3 regions of the Streptomyces sp. BL1 genome follow, and region 3 is predicted to be linked to each of the others. Evidence: riboswitches for the same ligand, from Rfam matches in the RefSeq annotation. Region 3 holds a riboswitch; each other region holds the start of a gene.
The links. Region 3 has a riboswitch for cobalamin ahead of metE (5-methyltetrahydropteroyltriglutamate--homocysteine S-methyltransferase). Riboswitches for the same ligand answer to the same signal wherever they lie in the genome.
Positions count from the first base shown of each region.

Region 1: linked by a shared signal. The riboswitch ahead of AC3AGO_RS21800 (CbtB domain-containing protein) and the one ahead of metE (5-methyltetrahydropteroyltriglutamate--homocysteine S-methyltransferase) in region 3 are both predicted to bind cobalamin.
Region 2: linked by a shared signal. The riboswitch ahead of AC3AGO_RS13020 (ribonucleoside-diphosphate reductase subunit alpha) and the one ahead of metE (5-methyltetrahydropteroyltriglutamate--homocysteine S-methyltransferase) in region 3 are both predicted to bind cobalamin.

Region 1 is NZ_JBXYWZ010000002.1:4,958,588-4,964,325, forward strand. It holds gene AC3AGO_RS21780 (2-aminoethylphosphonate ABC transporter substrate-binding protein) at 1-90, shown strand, start outside; gene AC3AGO_RS21785 (HAD-IIA family hydrolase) at 199-978, shown strand; gene AC3AGO_RS21790 (sortase family protein) at 1,174-1,920, shown strand; gene AC3AGO_RS21795 (CbtA family protein) at 1,906-2,754, opposite strand; gene AC3AGO_RS21800 (CbtB domain-containing protein) at 2,769-2,996, opposite strand; cobalamin riboswitch at 3,024-3,165, opposite strand; gene AC3AGO_RS21805 (ANTAR domain-containing protein) at 3,518-4,258, opposite strand; gene AC3AGO_RS21810 (ANTAR domain-containing protein) at 4,320-5,075, opposite strand; gene AC3AGO_RS21815 (glycoside hydrolase family 6 protein) at 5,292-5,738, shown strand, end outside.
Region 2 is NZ_JBXYWZ010000002.1:2,968,300-2,974,037, forward strand. It holds gene AC3AGO_RS13010 (carbon starvation CstA family protein) at 1-1,826, shown strand, start outside; gene AC3AGO_RS13015 (GNAT family N-acetyltransferase) at 1,900-2,412, shown strand; adenosylcobalamin-variant (AdoCbl-variant) riboswitch at 2,474-2,574, shown strand; gene AC3AGO_RS13020 (ribonucleoside-diphosphate reductase subunit alpha) at 2,711-5,194, shown strand; gene AC3AGO_RS13025 (ribonucleotide-diphosphate reductase subunit beta) at 5,194-5,738, shown strand, end outside.
Region 3 is NZ_JBXYWZ010000002.1:1,709,618-1,715,355, reverse strand. It holds gene metE (5-methyltetrahydropteroyltriglutamate--homocysteine S-methyltransferase) at 131-2,458, opposite strand; cobalamin riboswitch at 2,526-2,719, opposite strand; gene AC3AGO_RS07765 (helical backbone metal receptor) at 3,137-3,871, shown strand; gene AC3AGO_RS07760 (TDT family transporter) at 3,819-4,922, opposite strand; gene AC3AGO_RS07755 (uracil-xanthine permease family protein) at 4,991-5,738, opposite strand, start outside.

The DNA of each region.
Region 1 (5,738 bases), 3.2 Mb from region 3:
GGTGTGCGGGTCTTCGAGCCGGACTGGCCGACCGTGGCCCGGAACCTCAACTCCTACATCGACGACTGGAAGTCGGCGACGGGCAGCTGAAGCTGATGCACACGGGGCGCACGGGGCCGGTGGCTGCGGTTACGCTGAACGCGGCGGCCGGACCGCACGCCGTTACGCACCCCAGTTACGCACGGCAGGAGCTGTCACGTGGCAGAGCGCAAGCCCATCGAGTCCTGGCTCACCGACATGGACGGTGTCCTCATGCACGAGGGCGTGCCCGTCCCGGGCGCCGACTCCTTCATAAAGCGCCTGAAGGAGTCCGGACGCCCGTTCCTGGTGCTGACCAACAACTCGATGTACACGCCGCGCGATCTGCACGCGCGGCTGGCGCGCATCGGCCTGGACGTCCCGGTCTCCAGCATCTGGACCTCGGCCCTGGCGACCGCCCAGTTCCTCGACGACCAGCGGCCCGGCGGCACCGCGTACGTCATCGGGGAGGCCGGTCTCACCACGGCGCTGCACGACATCGGCTACGTGCTCTCCGACGTCGACCCGGACTACGTGGTGCTCGGCGAGACCCGTACGTACAGCTTCGAGGCGCTCACCAAGGCGATCCGGCTCATCAACAACGGCGCGCGCTTCATCGCCACCAACCCCGACGAGACGGGGCCCTCCACGGAGGGCGCGCTGCCCGCCACCGGCTCCGTCGCGGCGCTCATCACCCGGGCCACGGGCCAGGACCCGTACTTCGTGGGCAAGCCCAACCCGCTGATGATGCGCGCCGGACTCAACGCGATCGGGGCGCACTCGGAGACCACCGCCATGATCGGTGACCGGATGGACACCGATGTGCGCGCCGGTATGGAGGCGGGTCTGGAGACCTTCCTCGTGCTGACCGGGCTCACGCAGCCCGAGGAGATCGACCGGCACCCGTACCGCCCGACGACCGTCGTCGACTCCATCGCGGACCTGGTCGACCGCATCTGAGCGACCCCGCGTCCGGACCCCGCAGCGCATGGCATGCGGGGTCCCCTGCTGTGTGGGGCCCTGCTGTGTGGGTGAAAGGGGCGCGGGCGCACGGCATCTGACGGCCCGTACGGAGTATCCGGCACCGGCAGCGGATGCGGGCGCGCGGCGGGGCCGCGAAGGTCGGTAGCAGCTTCCAGGGAGGTGCACCGGCCGATGTTCGCGGACGACACGATGCCCCGTACGTCCGGGCGCGGCCGGTTCCTGACCGCCGCCGCCTGGGTTCTGCTGCTCTCCGCGCTGTGGGTGTGGGGCTACAAGCTCACCGACGGCGCGAGCCGCCCCGACACCGGCGGCTCCGCACAGGGTTCGCCGCTGGCGCGGCTCGCGGCGGGCGAACAGCGGCCCGAACTGCCCGCGGCGCACGACCCGCTGGAGGGCCAACCCCGCCCGGAACGGCTGGACTTCGCGGCGCTCGGCCTGCACGAGCCGGTCGCCGGACACGGAGCGGGCACAGTGGGGGAGGCGGACGGTGCCCCGCCGCCCGCACCGGGAACGGGGCCCGTCCGCTGGGACGGTACGGGGCCCGTGCCCGGCGCCGGGGGCACGGCGCGGCTGGAGGCGCGGAGCGCCGCGGGCCCGGAACGGCGGCCCGTGCGGGGCGCGAAGCTGTCCGTCGGCAGGGCCGACGGGACCGTCGCGGAGTTCACCGTGTCGGCGGTGCGGACGGACCCGGGCGGCGGCCCCGCCGGGGAAGGGGACGGGGCAGCCGCCCGGGACGGAGCAGCTGTACGGGACGGAGCAGCCGTATGGGACGGAGCAGCCGTACGGGACGGAGCGGCGCCGCGGGACCGTGCCGTGCTCGAACTCCGGGTCTGCGGCGACGCCACGGGCGCGGGGGCCCGTGGCTGCACCCCGGAGCGGGTGGTCTCCGCCTACCTCACCGGGTCACGCCGCGGCTGAGCCCCGGTCCTGCTCCCCGCCGGCGTCCGTACGGCCGGCGGCCCGTGCCGCGCGCAGCCCGAGCGCGCCGAACGTCACGCCCAGCGCGGCCCACAGCAGGACGTGCGAGGCCAGCGACAGCACCCGGAAGTCCCACAGCAGCGGGGCCGGGACCGGCACCGGGTCGGGGTTGCCGGGCAGCAGGAACATCAGGCCGAGAGTGGCCACCACCGCTGCCGCGACGGCCAGTTGGCAGACCGCGGAGGAGCGGCCCGCACGGGCGAGACGGCGGTGCAGCTGCCACGCGAGCAGCAGCCCGAGTACGCCGACGGCCAGCGCGCCCAGCCACATGAACTGCCGGTCGGTGACCGTACCGGCGTCGCCGACACCCGGCGGGTTGGCCGGATAGCGCAGCCCCGGCAGCAGGGACAGCGCGAGGAATCCCGCACCCGCGAGGGTGAGGGCGCGCTCCCACGGCCGGTGCCGCAGCGGATCGTGACGGTGTGCCAGCGCGTACACGAGAGCGAAGAAGACGCCCAGCGCGAGGCCGACGATCACGGCGGTGACGACCAGGCCCGTGTGCTGGGTGCCGCGCGAGAAGAGCTCCTCGGCGGCGTGCTGGTGGCCCCCGCCGCCGTGCCCGGCGTGCTCGTGCTGCGCGCGCTCCTCCTCCAGCCGGATCGCCCGGTCCATCAGAGGTTCGGCCAGCAGCAGCGAGAAGAGTCCGGAGACCAGCCCGGCGAGGCCGCCCGCCGCGAGCCCGCGCCGCAGCAGGGGCAGCACGGGACGCACGGCGGCGCCGGCCTCCGCCGGGGTGCCGGAGGGGGACGGTGTTTCGGTGTGTGCGGTTGTCATCGTGCCGGGCCCCGTCAGTGGCAGGGGGCGCCGAAGAGGTGCCGGCCGTCGTGGGAGAACTCGTGCAGGTAGTTGCCCGTCGCCGAGATGACGGTGCCGTTGTCGACGAAGACGGCGTAGAGGGCGATCAGTGCGACGATCGCGGCTGCCGCCGCGATCATCCAGTCGCGTGCGCCGAGCGTGGCGGCGTCCGCCGCCGGGGACACAGTGCTGTTCGTCGGACCCGCGGTGTGCAGGGACATTGGTACTCCTCCTGGGGTTTCCACGCCCCGTTGGGAGAAGCGACGGGTCAGTTCCTGACTCCCGTACGCCGGCCGGACAGCACTCGGCTGTCGCGGACGTACGGACACAGTGGCGGGACCGCCCCGGATTCGCACCGGGTTCCTGTACACCGTCGCCTCAGTATGAATATGTGCCGCCAGGAGAGTCCCAGGGTGGCTGACCACTGTCAACACGGCCGTACCGGCGTGCGGTCGCGCGGCCCGCGTGAGGTGGCCGACGCCCGGCCGGTGTCCGCCCCCCTCGTGCCCGAGGACTCCGGCCGGGCGTCTCATCCCCCCGGGTTCCGGGCCGCGAGAGGAATGAGCCCAGGAAAGAGGGGGAGTACGCGGGGCCGGGGTCCGGGGCCACAGGGGCAAGATTAGGCGAGCGGGGCTGATCCGTCAGTCATGCAACCGGCCGCAGCAGGGCGTCTTCAGGCCATCCGCGGCGCGGAACAGCCGGCCGGGGGCGGGCGGTCATCCGGCCGCCCGCGGACGGCAGTTCACCGTTGGGAGGGGCCCGGCTGGGGAAGGCCGAGCCTGCCGTCGACGACGTCCCGCGCCACCTGGGACAGCCGCGCCCCGTGCGAGCGGGCGTAGCCGCGCAGCATCGCGAAGCCCTCGTCCACGCTGACGCCGCGGCGTTCGGCGAGCACTCCCTTCGCCTGCTCCACCACCACGCGGCTGTCCAGCGCCGACTGGAGCTGGCCGGCGAGCTGTTCACGCTGCCGCAGGGTGCGCTGCTGGAGGATGCCGAGGGTCGCGGCGTCCGCGAGGGCCTGCGCGACCTGCATCCCGTCCGCCGGGGGCGCGGCCTCTTCCGGTGCGTTGGTGAGCAGTTGGAGCGCTCCGATGACGTCCTCGCGCAGCCGCAGCGGCACCGTGTACGAGGAGGCGAAGCCCGCCTGCTGTGCGGCGGTGCCGAATTCCGGCCACCGCCGCAGGGTCTCCGTCATGCCGTGCGGCGGTACGGGAGCCGCCGTGCGGTAGCACTCGAAGCAGGGTCCCTGCTCCTGCTGGAGGTCGAACAGCCCCAGCAGCCACGGCTGTTCGGCGGAGGCCGCCGCGGTGTGCAGATCGCCCTGCGGGTCGGCGAGCATCAGCCCGGCCGCCGTCACATCGAGCAGGTCGACACAGCGCACCGCGAGCCGGTGCAGGAAGTCCACCACGTCGAAGTCGTCGACCAGGGTGTCGGCCAGCTCCACGAAGGTCTCGGCGAGACGCTGCTCGCGGTTCGTGCTCATCACGGTCCCGTCCCTTCGTCGCGGAAGCGGCCGCGCGAGCCGGTCTTCGGGGGCACACACTTCACTTCGTATCCCTCTCGCCGTCCTGGCCGTCGTCTGTGAGCCGCAGCTTCCTCGCCACCACGTCCCTGGCCACGTCGAGCAGGGCGAGACCGCGCGTGTACGCGTGCACGCGCAGCCGCAGCAGGGCGAGTTCCGGTGTGACCCCCAGCTGCACCGACACCATGCCGGTCGCCTGATGGACCTCGGCCCTGCGCAGCGCGGCACGGTCCGCGACCCAGTCCACGACGAGCGGCGAACTGTCGTGCAGCGGTTTGCCGTCGCCCTGCGCGTCCCGGCCGCCGAGCAGCGACAGCGCCAGCGCCCCGGACAGGATCTGCGCCCGGCCGAGCGTCTCCTGGGACAGCGTCCCGGGAGTGCCCCTGTGCAGCAGCAGGACGCCCACGCGGATGGCGCCGATCTGCAGCGGAAAGCTGAACACCGCCTGTACGCCCAGCTCTTGGGCCCCCGGCGGGAACCCCGGCCAGCGGTCGGCGGGGACGGTACGCAGCTCCGGTTCGAGCACCATGATTCCGCTGCGCGCCGTGTCGACGCCGGGCCCGACCCCGAGGGTGAACTGGAGCTCCTCCAGCTCGCCCGCCGTACGCCCCGAGGACCACAGCTGTTCGCCGGGCGGCGGGCCGTCGTGCGCGAGGGAGACGGCTGCCCCGTCGACACCGAGTGCGGAGCAGATACGGCGGGCCGTCTCCGTGGAGAGCGGGAAACCGGGGTGGGCTGTCAGCTCGTTGAGGACGGCTGCCAGTTCGTGGCTGACCACACCCTCCTCCTTGCGTGCCCGTGCGGCCTGGTGGACCCACATCCTATGCGCGGCCGGAGGCGGGCGTGCGGGTAACAGCTGGTCGACAGTTCCGCGCGGCGGCCTTCACGGGAGGGCGCTGTGACACGATGGTGCGGTCCGGCGGGGTGCGGCGAGGGGGCAGGGGAGTGGCCTCTCGGGGCCGGTCCCCGCGCAGTACGGCCGAGGGGGGAGTGGATGTACGGGTACACCTGTGCCGACAGGACCACGCGGGGCGCGCGTTCGGGCGCGCGGCTGACGAGAGCCGCGGCTGCCGCCGCGGTGGGCGCGATGCTGCTGGCGGGGTGCTCAGGCTCCTCGGACGACGGCGGGGGCGACGACGCCGGGGGAACGGAGCAACGGCCCAGAGACACCGCCCCGTTCTGGGTCGATCCGCAGAGCAAGGCGGCTCGGGAAGCGGCCGCGTTCCGCAAGGACGGCAAGGACCAGCAGGCCGCGGCGATCGACAAGATCGCGCGGCAGCCGGTGGCCGACTGGGTGGGCACCGAGGACCCGGAGGGCGAGACCCGGAAGCTGACGAGCACCGCCGAGAAGGCGGACCGCGGCGCGCTGATGGTGCTCTACAACCTGCCGCACCGCGACTGCGGCCAGTACTCCAAGGGCGGCGCGGCGGACGGCGACGCC
Region 2 (5,738 bases), 1.3 Mb from region 3:
GCACCATCTGGATCATCGCCGGCGTCATCTTCGCGGGTGCCGTGCAGGACATGGTCGTGCTGTTCTTCTCGATGCGCCGGGACGGCAAATCGCTCGGCCAGATGGCACGCGAGGAGATCGGGCCCGTGGGCGGGGCCGCCGCACTGCTCGCGGTCTTCGCCATCATGATCATCCTGCTCGCGGTGCTGGCCCTCGTCGTGGTCAACGCGCTCGCCGAATCACCGTGGGGCACCTTCTCGATCGCGATGACCATCCCGATCGCGCTGTTCATGGGCGTCTATCTGCGCGTGCTGCGGCCGGGCCGGGTCAGCGAGGTCTCGCTGATCGGCGTCGCGCTGCTGCTCCTCGCGATCGTCGCGGGCAACTGGGTCGCCGAGTCCTCCTGGGCGGAAGCGTTCACCCTGGAACCCGCCACGCTGGTCGTCTGGATGGTGGTCTACGGGTTCATCGCGTCCGTGCTGCCGGTGTGGATGCTGCTGGCGCCGCGCGACTACCTGTCCACCTTCATGAAGATCGGCACCATCTCGCTGCTCGCGCTCGGCGTCGTCGTCGCCCTGCCGACGATGAAGATGGACGCGGTCACGGACTTCGCCACGAAGGGCACCGGACCGGTCTTCGCCGGCGCGCTCTTCCCGTTCGTCTTCATCACCATCGCCTGTGGCGCCCTGTCCGGCTTCCACTCCCTGATCTCCTCGGGCACCACCCCGAAGATGATCCAGAAGGAGTCCCAGATCCGGATGATCGGGTACGGGGCGATGCTGATGGAGTCCTTCGTCGCCGTGATGGCGATGGTGGCGGCCTGCATCATCGACCCCGGCCTGTACTTCGCGATGAACGCTCCCGCGGGCGTCATCGGCGACTCCGTACAGTCCGCCTCGCAGGCGGTCGCCGGCTTCGGCTACTCCATCTCGCCCGACCAGCTCGCCGCCGCGGCCAAGGCGGTGGAGGAACAGTCGCTGCTGTCCCGTACGGGCGGTGCGCCGACACTGGCGGTCGGCGTGTCCGAGATCTTCTCCCAAGTGGTCGGCGGCGCCGGGATGAAGGCGTTCTGGTACCACTTCGCGATCATGTTCGAGGCGCTGTTCATCCTGACCGCGCTCGACGCGGGCACCCGGGTGGGCCGGTTCATGCTGCAGGACACCCTCGGCAACGTCATGCCGAAGTTCCGCAACATCAGCTGGAAGCCCGGACTGTGGCTCACCAGCGCCATCGTCGTGGCGCTGTGGGGCTACTTCCTGTGGGTCGGCGTGCACGAGCCGCTGGGCGGCATCAACCAGCTCTTCCCGCTCTTCGGCATCGCCAACCAGCTGCTGGCCGCGGTCGCCCTGGCGGTCGCCACGACGCTGCTGATCAAGTCCGGACGGCTCAAGTGGGCCTGGGTGACGGGCATTCCGCTGGTGTGGGACGCGGTCGTGACGCTGACCGCGAGCTGGCAGAAGGTGTTCTCGTCCGATCCCAAGGTGGGCTTCTTCAAGCAGCGTTCGGTCACCCAGGACGCCATCGAGCAGGGCAAGGTGCTGCCGCCCGCCAAGACCATGGACGACATGCACACCATCGTCACCAACACCACGGTGGACGGGGTGCTTTCCGCACTGTTCGCCCTGCTGGTTGTCGTGGTCCTGGCGGACTCGGCGCGCACCTGCGTGCGTTCGCTGCGGGAGCAGCGGAGCGGCATCGCGGCCCGGCTGCACGAGGCCCCGTACGAACAGTCCCGGATCGTGGCACCGGCCGGCCTGATCACCACCAAGGAGGAGAAGGCCGAACTGGCTGCCGCCGCGGCGAGTCCGGGCGACGACCCCGACGCGGGCCGTACGGACAGCCGCTGACGCCGCGCACTGCCGCACCGGACACCACGGCACCCCACTGACCGCTGTCAGTGGGGTGCCGCATGCTTGCCGCATGGACTTCAGCATCAGACGCGCACACTCCGGCGAGCTGGACGAGGTCGGGGAGCTCACCGCGGAGGCGTATCTCGGGGACGGTCTGCTGGACTTCGGGGAGGCCGACAGCTATCTGACCACCCTGCGCGACGCGCGGGGCCGTGCGGCGCGGGCCGAACTGCTCGTCGCCGTGGACTCGGCGACCGGCGAACTGCTGGGCAGCGTGACCTACACGGGACCCGACGGGGCGTACGCGGAGGTCTCGCGCCCCGGCGAGGGCGAGTTCCGGATGCTGGCCGTGCGCGGGGCGGGACGGCGGCGCGGCGTCGGTGAGGCGCTGGTGCGGGCCTGTCTGGACCGGGCCCGCGAGCAGGGGCTGGAACGGGTCGTCATGTCGAGCTCCCCGCGGATGGCTCCGGCCCACCGGCTGTACGGGCGGCTGGGGTTCGTCCGCAGCCCCGATCGGGACTGGGGTCCGGCCCCGGAGTTCACCCTGCTGACCTTCGGGGTGGAACTGTCCCCAGCGGATTGACCGGCGACACAAGATATGGGGTGGGGCGCACGGGGCAGCACAAGATGTATGCTCGTGCTCGCTGTCGCCGCAGGGGAATCCGGTGCAAGTCCGGAACTGTCCCGCAACGGTGAGTGATGGGCTGCTTTGTCTGCCCACACAAGTCCGAGTGCCTGCCGGCAGTGTGAACTGTCGTCCGGGCTTCGTGGGTTGAGCCGGCGGACGCTGACGGGTGTGCCCCGCGCCGGTGCGGCGGCCCCCGTACGCGCCCCGTCCCGACTCGCTCTCGCGGCCCCGCATGCGAGGGAGAGCGCGTCCAGTGACCATCGCACCAGCAGCACCCGCCGGCACGTCGGGCCCGTCCGGCGGGGAACCGCGGTCCGACGAGCCCGGTTCAGCGGCCGGCCGGCTGCTGAACACCCTGCGGGAGCTCAGCGCCGGACTGCCGGCCACCGACCCGGAGCGGATCGCCGCCGCCGTACGGCTCGGACGGCAACCGGGCGCCGATGAGGCCGAGTTGCGGTCCCTGGCGACCGAGGCCGCCGCGGGGCTGACCGCCGAGGAACCGGAGTACTCGCGGCTCGCCGCGCGGCTGCTCACCCGCACCGTGCGGGAGGAGGCCGCCGCGCAGGGCGCGGTGTCCTTCTCCGCCTCCGTCGCCACCGGCCACCGGGAGGGGCTGATCGCGGACGGCACGGCGGACTTCGTACGGCGGCACGCGGCGCGTCTGGACGCGCTGGCCGAACAGGCCGTCGCGGACGGCGCCGACGACCGGTTCGGCTACTTCGGGCTGCGCACGCTGCACTCGCGCTACCTGCTGCGGCATCCGACCAGCCGTCAGGTCACCGAGACGGCGCAGCACTTCCTGCTGCGGGTGGCGTGCGGTCTGGCGGACGGTGTGTCCCAGGAGGCGCTGGAGGAGGTCGCCGAGCTGTACCGGCTGACCAGTTCGCTCGCCTATCTGCCGTCCTCCCCCACGCTGTTCAACTCCGGGACGCGGCACCCGCAGATGTCCTCCTGCTATCTGCTGGACTCGCCGCTGGACGAACTGGACTCGCTCTACGAGCGATACCACCAGGTCGCCCGGCTCTCGAAGCACGCGGGCGGCATCGGGCTGCCGTTCAGCCGGATCAGGGCCCGCGGCTCCCTGATCCGCGGCACCAACGGACACTCCAACGGCATCGTGCCGTTCCTGCGCACCCTCGACTCCTCGGTGGCCGCGGTCAATCAGGGCGGCCGGCGCAAAGGCGCGGCGTGCGTCTATCTGGAGCCCTGGCACGCGGACGTGGAGGAGTTCCTGGAGCTGCGCGACAACACCGGCGAGGAAGCGCGGCGCACGCACAATCTGAACATCGCGCACTGGATCCCCGACGAGTTCATGCGGCGCGTCGAGGCGGACGCAGACTGGTCGCTGTTCTCCCCCGCCGACGTACCGGAACTGGTCGACCTGTGGGGCGACGAGTTCGACGCCGCGTACCGCCGTGCCGAGGACGAGCAGCTGTACGTACGGCAGGTGCCCGCACGGCAGTTGTACTCCCGCATGATGCGCACCCTCGCGCAGACCGGCAACGGCTGGATGACGTTCAAGGACGCGTCCAACCGGACGGCCAACCAGACGGCCGAACCGGGCCGCACCGTGCACTCCTCGAACCTATGCACCGAGATCCTGGAGGTGACCGACGACGGGGAGACCGCCGTGTGCAACCTCGGCTCGGTCAACCTGTCGGCGCACCTGGGCGACGACGGCCGGATGGACTGGGAACGGCTGGACGCCACCGTACGAACGGCCGTGACCTTCCTCGACCGCGTCGTGGACATCAACTTCTATCCGACCGAACAGTCCGGCCGCTCCAACTCCCGCTGGCGGCCCGTCGGTCTGGGCGTCATGGGTCTGCAGGACGTGCTGTTCCGGCTGCGGCTGCCCTTCGACTCGGACGGCGCCCGCGAGCTGTCCACCCGTATCGCCGAACGCATCATGCTGGCGGCCTACGAGGCGTCGGCGGACCTCGCCGAACGGCACGGCCCGCTGCCCGCCTGGGAGTCGACCCGTACGGCACGCGGTGTGCTGCACCCCGACCACTACCCGGACGCCGTACGGAACGCCGCCTGGCCGGAGCGCTGGGACGCGCTGCGCGCCCGCATCCGGAGCACCGGCATGCGCAACTCCCTGCTGCTCGCCATCGCCCCGACTGCCACCATCGCGTCGATCGCCGGCGTGTACGAGTGCATCGAGCCGCAGGTGTCCAACCTCTTCAAGCGCGAGACGCTCAGCGGCGAGTTCCTCCAGGTGAACGCCTACCTGATCGACGAGTTGAAGCGGCGCGGCCTGTGGGACGACCGGGCGCGGGACGCGCTGCGGGAGGCCAACGGGTCGGTCGCGGACCTGGAGTGGATCCCGGCGGACGTACGGCACCTGTACCGCACGGCGTGGGAGCTGCCCCAGCGCGCGGTCATCGACATGGCCGCAGCCCGTACGCCGTTCCTGGACCAGAGCCAGTCGCTGAACCTCTTCATGGCGGCGCCGACCATCGGCAAGCTCAGCTCGATGTACGCGTACGCCTGGAAGCGCGGCATCAAGACCACCTACTACCTGCGCTCCCGCCCGGCGACCCGGATCGCCCCCGCCGCGAGCAGCGCCGCCTCCGCCACCGTCCCCGGGCCATCAGAACAGTCCGGACAGCCGGAACAGCCCGGTCACCCCGTACAGCCGGGAGAGACCCAACACCCCCTGCCCCGGGCGCAGTCCGACGAGGCCGTCGCCTGCTCCCTTGAGAACCCCGAGTCCTGCGAGGCCTGCCAGTAATGACCACCGCACCCGCCAAGAGCCTGCTCGACCCGGGCTTCGAACTGACCCTGCGCCCCATGCGCTACCCGCACTTCTACGAGCGCTACCGGGACGCCATCAAGAACACCTGGACCGTGGAGGAGGTCGACCTCCATTCGGACGTGGCCGATCTCGCCAAACTGTCACCCGGCGAACAGCACATGATCAGCCGTCTGGTGGCGTTCTTCGCGACCGGCGACTCCATCGTGGCGAACAATCTGGTGCTCACCCTCTACAAGCACATCAACTCGCCCGAGGCGCGGCTGTATCTGTCCCGGCAGCTGTTCGAGGAGGCCGTGCACGTCCAGTTCTATCTGACGCTGCTCGACACCTATCTGCCCGACATGGACGAGCGGGTCGAGGCGTTCGCCGCCGTCGAGAACATCCCGTCCATCCGCGAGAAAGCGCAGTTCTGCTTCCGCTGGATGGACTCGGTGGAGGAGATGGACCGGCTGGAGAGCGCCACGGACCGGCGCCGCTTCCTGCTCAACCTGATCTGCTTCGCCGCCTGCATCGAAGGGCT
Region 3 (5,738 bases):
CGGCCTGACCTCCGCGATGTTCGCCGGGTGCGTCGCGCACCCGGGGCGCCCCTTGGCGCGGGCTCCAACTGCCGCCCGCACCAAGGGGCGTTCGCATCGCCCGGGAGAGTCCGTGCGCGTGGGCGTTGCGTCAGTCGAGGCCGGCCCGGACCTCCCGGGCCGCCTCCGTCATGTGGGACAGTGCCTGTTCGACCTGCTCCGGCGAGCGGGTCTTCAAACCACAGTCCGGGTTCACCCAGAGCCGCTCCGGCGGCACCGCACGGAGCGCGCGCCGCAGCAGCCCAGCCATCTCGCGGGCGTCGGGCACCCGCGGCGAGTGGATGTCGTACACACCGGGGCCCGCCTCGCGCGGATAGCGGGCCTTCGCCAGCTCGTCGGCGATGCCCATGTGCGAGCGTGCCGCCTCCAGGCTGATGACGTCCGCGTCCAACGCCTCGATGCCCGCGAGGATTTCGCCGAACTCCGCGTAGCACATGTGCGTGTGGATCTGCGTGTCCGCGCGCACCCCGCCGGTCGCCAGCCGGAACGCCTCGGTCGCCCAGTCCAGATACGCCGGCCGCGCGTCGGCCCGCAGCGGCAGCAGCTCCCGCAGCGCCGGCTCGTCGACCTGGATCACCGAAGTGCCCGCGGCCTCAAGGTCGTCGACCTCGTCGCGGAGTGCCAGCGCCACCTGCCGGGCCGTCTCCGCGAGCGGCTGGTCGTCCCGTACGAACGACCAGGACAGCATCGTCACCGGCCCCGTCAGCATGCCCTTCACGGGCCTGTCCGTCAGCGACTGCGCGTACCGCGTCCACTCCAGCGTCATCGGTCCCGGCCGCGACACGTCACCCGCGAGGATCGGCGGGCGCACGTACCGCGTGCCGTACGACTGCACCCAGCCGTGCTGCGTGGCCAGAAAGCCCGACATCTGCTCGGCGAAGTACTGCACCATGTCGTTGCGTTCGGGCTCGCCGTGCACCAGGACGTCGAGTCCGGCCTTCTCCTGGAAGGCGACGGTCTCGCGGATCTCCTCCGCGATCCGCTCGCGGTACTGCTCCTCGCTCAGCTCGCCCCTGCGCAGTCCGGCGCGCGCTGTGCGGAGCTCCCCGGTCTGCGGGAACGAGCCGATGCTGGTGGTCGGCAGCGGTGGCAGCCCGAGCCGGGCGCGCTGCGCGGACGCGCGCTCCGGGTACGCCTGCGCGCGGCGGGCGTCCTCCTCGGTCACGGCGGCGCTGCGCGCGCGGACGGCGTCGTCCCGTACGAGAGACGAGCCGGCGCGCGAGGCCAGCGCCACACGGCGGGCCGTGAGCTGAGCGCCCACCGCGTCCCTTCCCTCGGTCAACGCCCGTGCCAGTACGGCCACTTCGTCCGTCTTCTGGCGGGCGAACGCCAGCCAGCGCGCCACCTGAGGGTCCAGGTCCCGCTCCAGCGTCACATCGAGCGGCACGTGCAGCAGCGAGCAGGACGGCGCGACGTCCAGCTGCCCGGCCAGACCGAGCAGCGTGGCCAGCCTGCCGGTCAGCTGCTCCAGATCGGACGCCCACACGTTGCGCCCGTCGACCACACCGGCGACCAGGCGCCGCCCCGGCAGCCCGCCGGCCGAGGCCAGCGCCTCCAGGTTGGCCGCGGCCGGGCCCGTGAAGTCCAGCGCCAGGCCCTCGACGGGGGAGCCGGCGAGCACGGGGAGGGCCGGGCCGAGCCGGTCGAAGTACGAGGCGACCAGCAGTTTCGGCCGGTCGGCCGAGGCGCACAGCTCACGGTAGGCGCGGGCCGTGGCGCTCAGTACGGACTCCGGCTGGTCCTGCACCAGCGCCGGCTCGTCCAGCTGCACCCAGTCGGCGCCCGCGGCGCGCAGATCCGCCAGTACGGACGCGTACACCGGCAGCAGCCGGTCCAGCAGCGCGAGCGGATCGAAGTGCGGGTCGGTGCCGGGGGCGGGCTTCGAGAGCAGCAGGAACGTGACGGGTCCGACGAGTACGGGCCGGGCCCGCCGGCCCTCGCGCCGGGCCTCGGTGAACTCGGCCGTCTGCTTGCGGGAGTCCGGCGAGAACGTGCTGTCCGCGCTCAACTCCGGCACCAGATAGTGGTAGTTGGTGTCGAACCACTTCGTCATCTCCAGCGGCTCCGCGTCGGCGGTGCCGCGGGCCATGGCGAAGTACGTGTCCAGTTCGCCCAGCGTGCCGGACTCGGCGGCCCTGCGGTGCCGGGCGGGGACCGCGCCGGCCATCCAGGCGGTGTCGAGCACGTGGTCGTAGAACGAGAAGTGCCCGGTGGGGATCTCCTCGATGCCCGCCTCCGCCTGCTCGCGGCGCGCGTCGGCGCGCAGCGTCGCGGCGGTCTCCAGCAGTTGGGGCTCTGATACGCGGCCCGCCCAGTAGCCCTCGATGGCCTTCTTCAACTCGCGGTCCGGGCCCTGCCGCGGATATCCGTGCGAGGTGGCGTGCACGCGCGATACGTGTGACGTATGTACGTCGGTCACGGAACTCTCCTTCGCGAGTCCTCGTCGATGAACCACACGGCCGCGGTGGTGCGGGGCGTGCGGGCAGTGGCAGGTATTCGGACTCGCGGGCGCGTCGTCGGCGACTTGTCGCCGGGACTCCTACTGGCCGTCGCTTCCCGGGTGTTGCGCACACCCAGTGCGTGATGACGGCGGTCGTTCCCACTCACCGCTGCGGGGCAGTTCCGGTTTCGCACCGGATTCCCTCTTGCGTCGCTCCCGCCTGGCAGACGGGCCGAACCAGCTACGCCCGCCACCCTAGCCCCTGACGGGGCCCGCACCGCAACACCACCCACGCCATGACCTTCTCCTTCCCGCCGCGGAAGGCGCGCGGCACGCGCCTCGCACGGGAGCCGGGTCCCGCTCTCCTTTTCCGCCGCGGCGGGAGGCGCGCGCAGCGATGCGTTTCGGCGGTGTGTGCGCAGCTCGCGCTGAGACCGCCGGCCGGGCCCGCTGGGTGACGTGCCGCTGCGGCGGGAGGGGGTGGGGCGTGAGCGCCCTGATAGGGGCGCGGGGAACTGCGCATGCCGCGGCGGCGGCCGCAGCCGCACAACGCACCAGGAGGGGCAGGCGCGGCCGCACGCAACAACGCGTCCCGCCGCCGCGGGGAGGATGGCCTTCACGGGGAGGCGCGCCCCGCCAGGGGCGTAGCGTGCCCGTATGGGACATGTTGCGCGGGTCGTGTCGATCGTGCCGTCGTTGACGGAAGCCGTCGCCGTGACGGAGCCCGGAATGCTCGTCGGCGCCACCGACTGGTGCTCGCACCCCGCGGACCTCGACGTCACCCGCGTACGGGGCACGAAGAACCCCGACGTGGAGCGGATCACCGCCCTCGCCCCCGACCTCGTGCTGGCCAACGAGGAGGAGAACCGGGAACAGGATCTGGCCGCCCTGCGCGCGGCCGGAATCGACGTCCTGGTGACCGAAGTCCGCACCGTCCCGCAGTCGTTCACGGAACTGCACCGCATGCTGACGGCCGGCTGCGGCCTGCCCCGCCCCGCGTGGCTGGACGACGCGGAGGACGCCTGGCGGGACGCGCGCGCGGAGTTCGACGTGGACGCCGTCGTCCCCATCTGGCGCCGCCCGTGGATGGTGCTGGGACGCGACACGTTCGCCGGAGCCGTCCTCGAACACCTCGGCGTGCGCAACGTGTACGCGGACCACCCCGAGCGCTATCCCCGCGTCCCCCTGGGCGAGTTGACCGCGCCGGACCGCCGCGCCGGCCTCGTCGCGCTGCCGGACGAGCCGTACCCGTTCGGCGCCGACGACGGCCCCGAGGCCTTCCCGGGGCTGCCGGCGGCGCTGCTGAGCGGCCGTCACCTCACCTGGTACGGGCCCTCGCTCACGACCGCGCCGGAGACACTGTGCGCGGCGCTGCGAGCAGCGCTCCGCTGAACAGCCCCCGCACCGTGCAGCTCAGCGCAACCGCCCAGGCGGCAGCCAGCAGCACGTACAGCAGGACGGCCAGCCAGCCCAGCGCGTCGAGCCCCGTGTGCCGGGCGAGGGACGCGGCCCCCGTGACGCACGTGCCGACGGGGAAGGTGAACGCCCACCACGTCATCGTGAACCGCATCCCGCCGCGCACCGCGTGCACGACCAGCGCACCCGCCAACAGCAGCCAGAGCAGGGCGAATCCGAGCACGGGCACCCCGTACAGCACGGCCGCCGTACGGAAGGTGTCCGGCGCCGCGTCGGCGAGGTTGCCCGTGGCGGTGACCGACTGGCCGAGCGGGCCGAGCACGAGGAAGAGCGTCGGCGTGAGGGCGAGCGCGGGCGGCCCGTGGTGGAGCAGGCCCGAGAAGACCGCGGGCAGTACGAGAAGCGTGGCCAGCAGGCTCATCCCGAACAGCGCGAAGCACCCCAGCAGCATCGTCAACTGCGCCTGCCCGGCAGGCAGATGCGGCACCAGTGGCGCGCCGACGGCCGCGGACACCATGGGCGCGACCACGGGCAGCAGCCACACGGCGGACGCCTTGCCGGGCTCGATCCGGTGCCGTACGACCATCAGGTACGGCACGGCGGACGCCGCCGCCACCCCGGTCACGGTGCCCGCCGTCCAGAGCACCCCGTCGATCACCACGGCACCGGGCACCCGCGCGGCCAGGGCCGCACCGCCGACCGCGAGGACGCCCATGGCCAGGCAGCCGTAGAAGGGCGCGACGGCCGGGTCGAGGAGGTGGGCCCGCGCCCGGTCGGAGTGCCGCGCCCAGTGCACCGCACGAGCGGTCAGCAGTACGGCCAGCATCAGTGCGGACAGGGCCCAGACGACGGTGAGTACGGGGCCCGGTACGGGCGCGGGGAGGGCGCCGCCCGCGGTGGCGAGGATGGCGGTGCCCATCACGGCCGCGTACCAGTTGGGCCCGAGTTCCCGTACGGACAGCCGGGCCGGGCGGTGCCGTACGGGCCGGGGGAGCGGCACGGAACGGGAGGACGCGAGAGTGGTCATGTCCCCAACCTCGCGCCCGCCAGGGCCGCCCACCAGGGACTGCCGCGCTATGTGCTCATCAGCGCGGCTTATGACCTCGCGCCGCCACCCGGCCTCGCGCCGCTACCGGGAGCCGCGCCGCCACCCGGTCCCGCGCCGCCACCCGGACCCGCGCTGTCGCCCCGCACCGGCCCGTCGGCCCCGTCGTCCGCAGCCGCCGTGTCCGGGTCCGCGTCCGCCGGGACCTCCGTCTCCGGGTGGTCGAGCCGGTCGGGTCCTGGCCCGAACCGGCCGAAGACCGCGGCGAATACGACCGCGGCCAGCGCCCCCGCCGCGACACCGCTGCCGAACAGGGTGCGGGCCCACGACGGCAGATCCCCGTACATCTGCGGCGCCATGATGGGCAGCAGCCCCGCGCAGAGGGCGAGCGCCACGACGGTGCCGTTGGAGCCCGCGGACAGGTCGACGCGGCTGAGCATGCCGAAGCCCATCACGGCGATCACCGCGTAGATGATGAGGCCCGCCGCACCGACCACCGGCTCGGGGATCGCGGCCAGCAGCCGGGTCAGCGGCGTCAGCAGCCCGCACACCACGAGCAGCACGCCGGCGCCCGCGGTCACGAACCGGGAGCGTACGCGGGTCAGTTGGACGATGCCGATGTTCTCCGCGCTGGTGACCATCAGGGAGGTGCCGAACACGCCGGCGCCCAGCGACAGCACCGCGTCCGCGCGGGCCGTGCGCGGCACGTCACGGGCGGGGTCCGGAGTACGGCCCACCGCCTCGCTGTTGAGCACCGTCTGCCCCGTCGCCTCGGCGAGCGAGGCGAGCGCGAACACC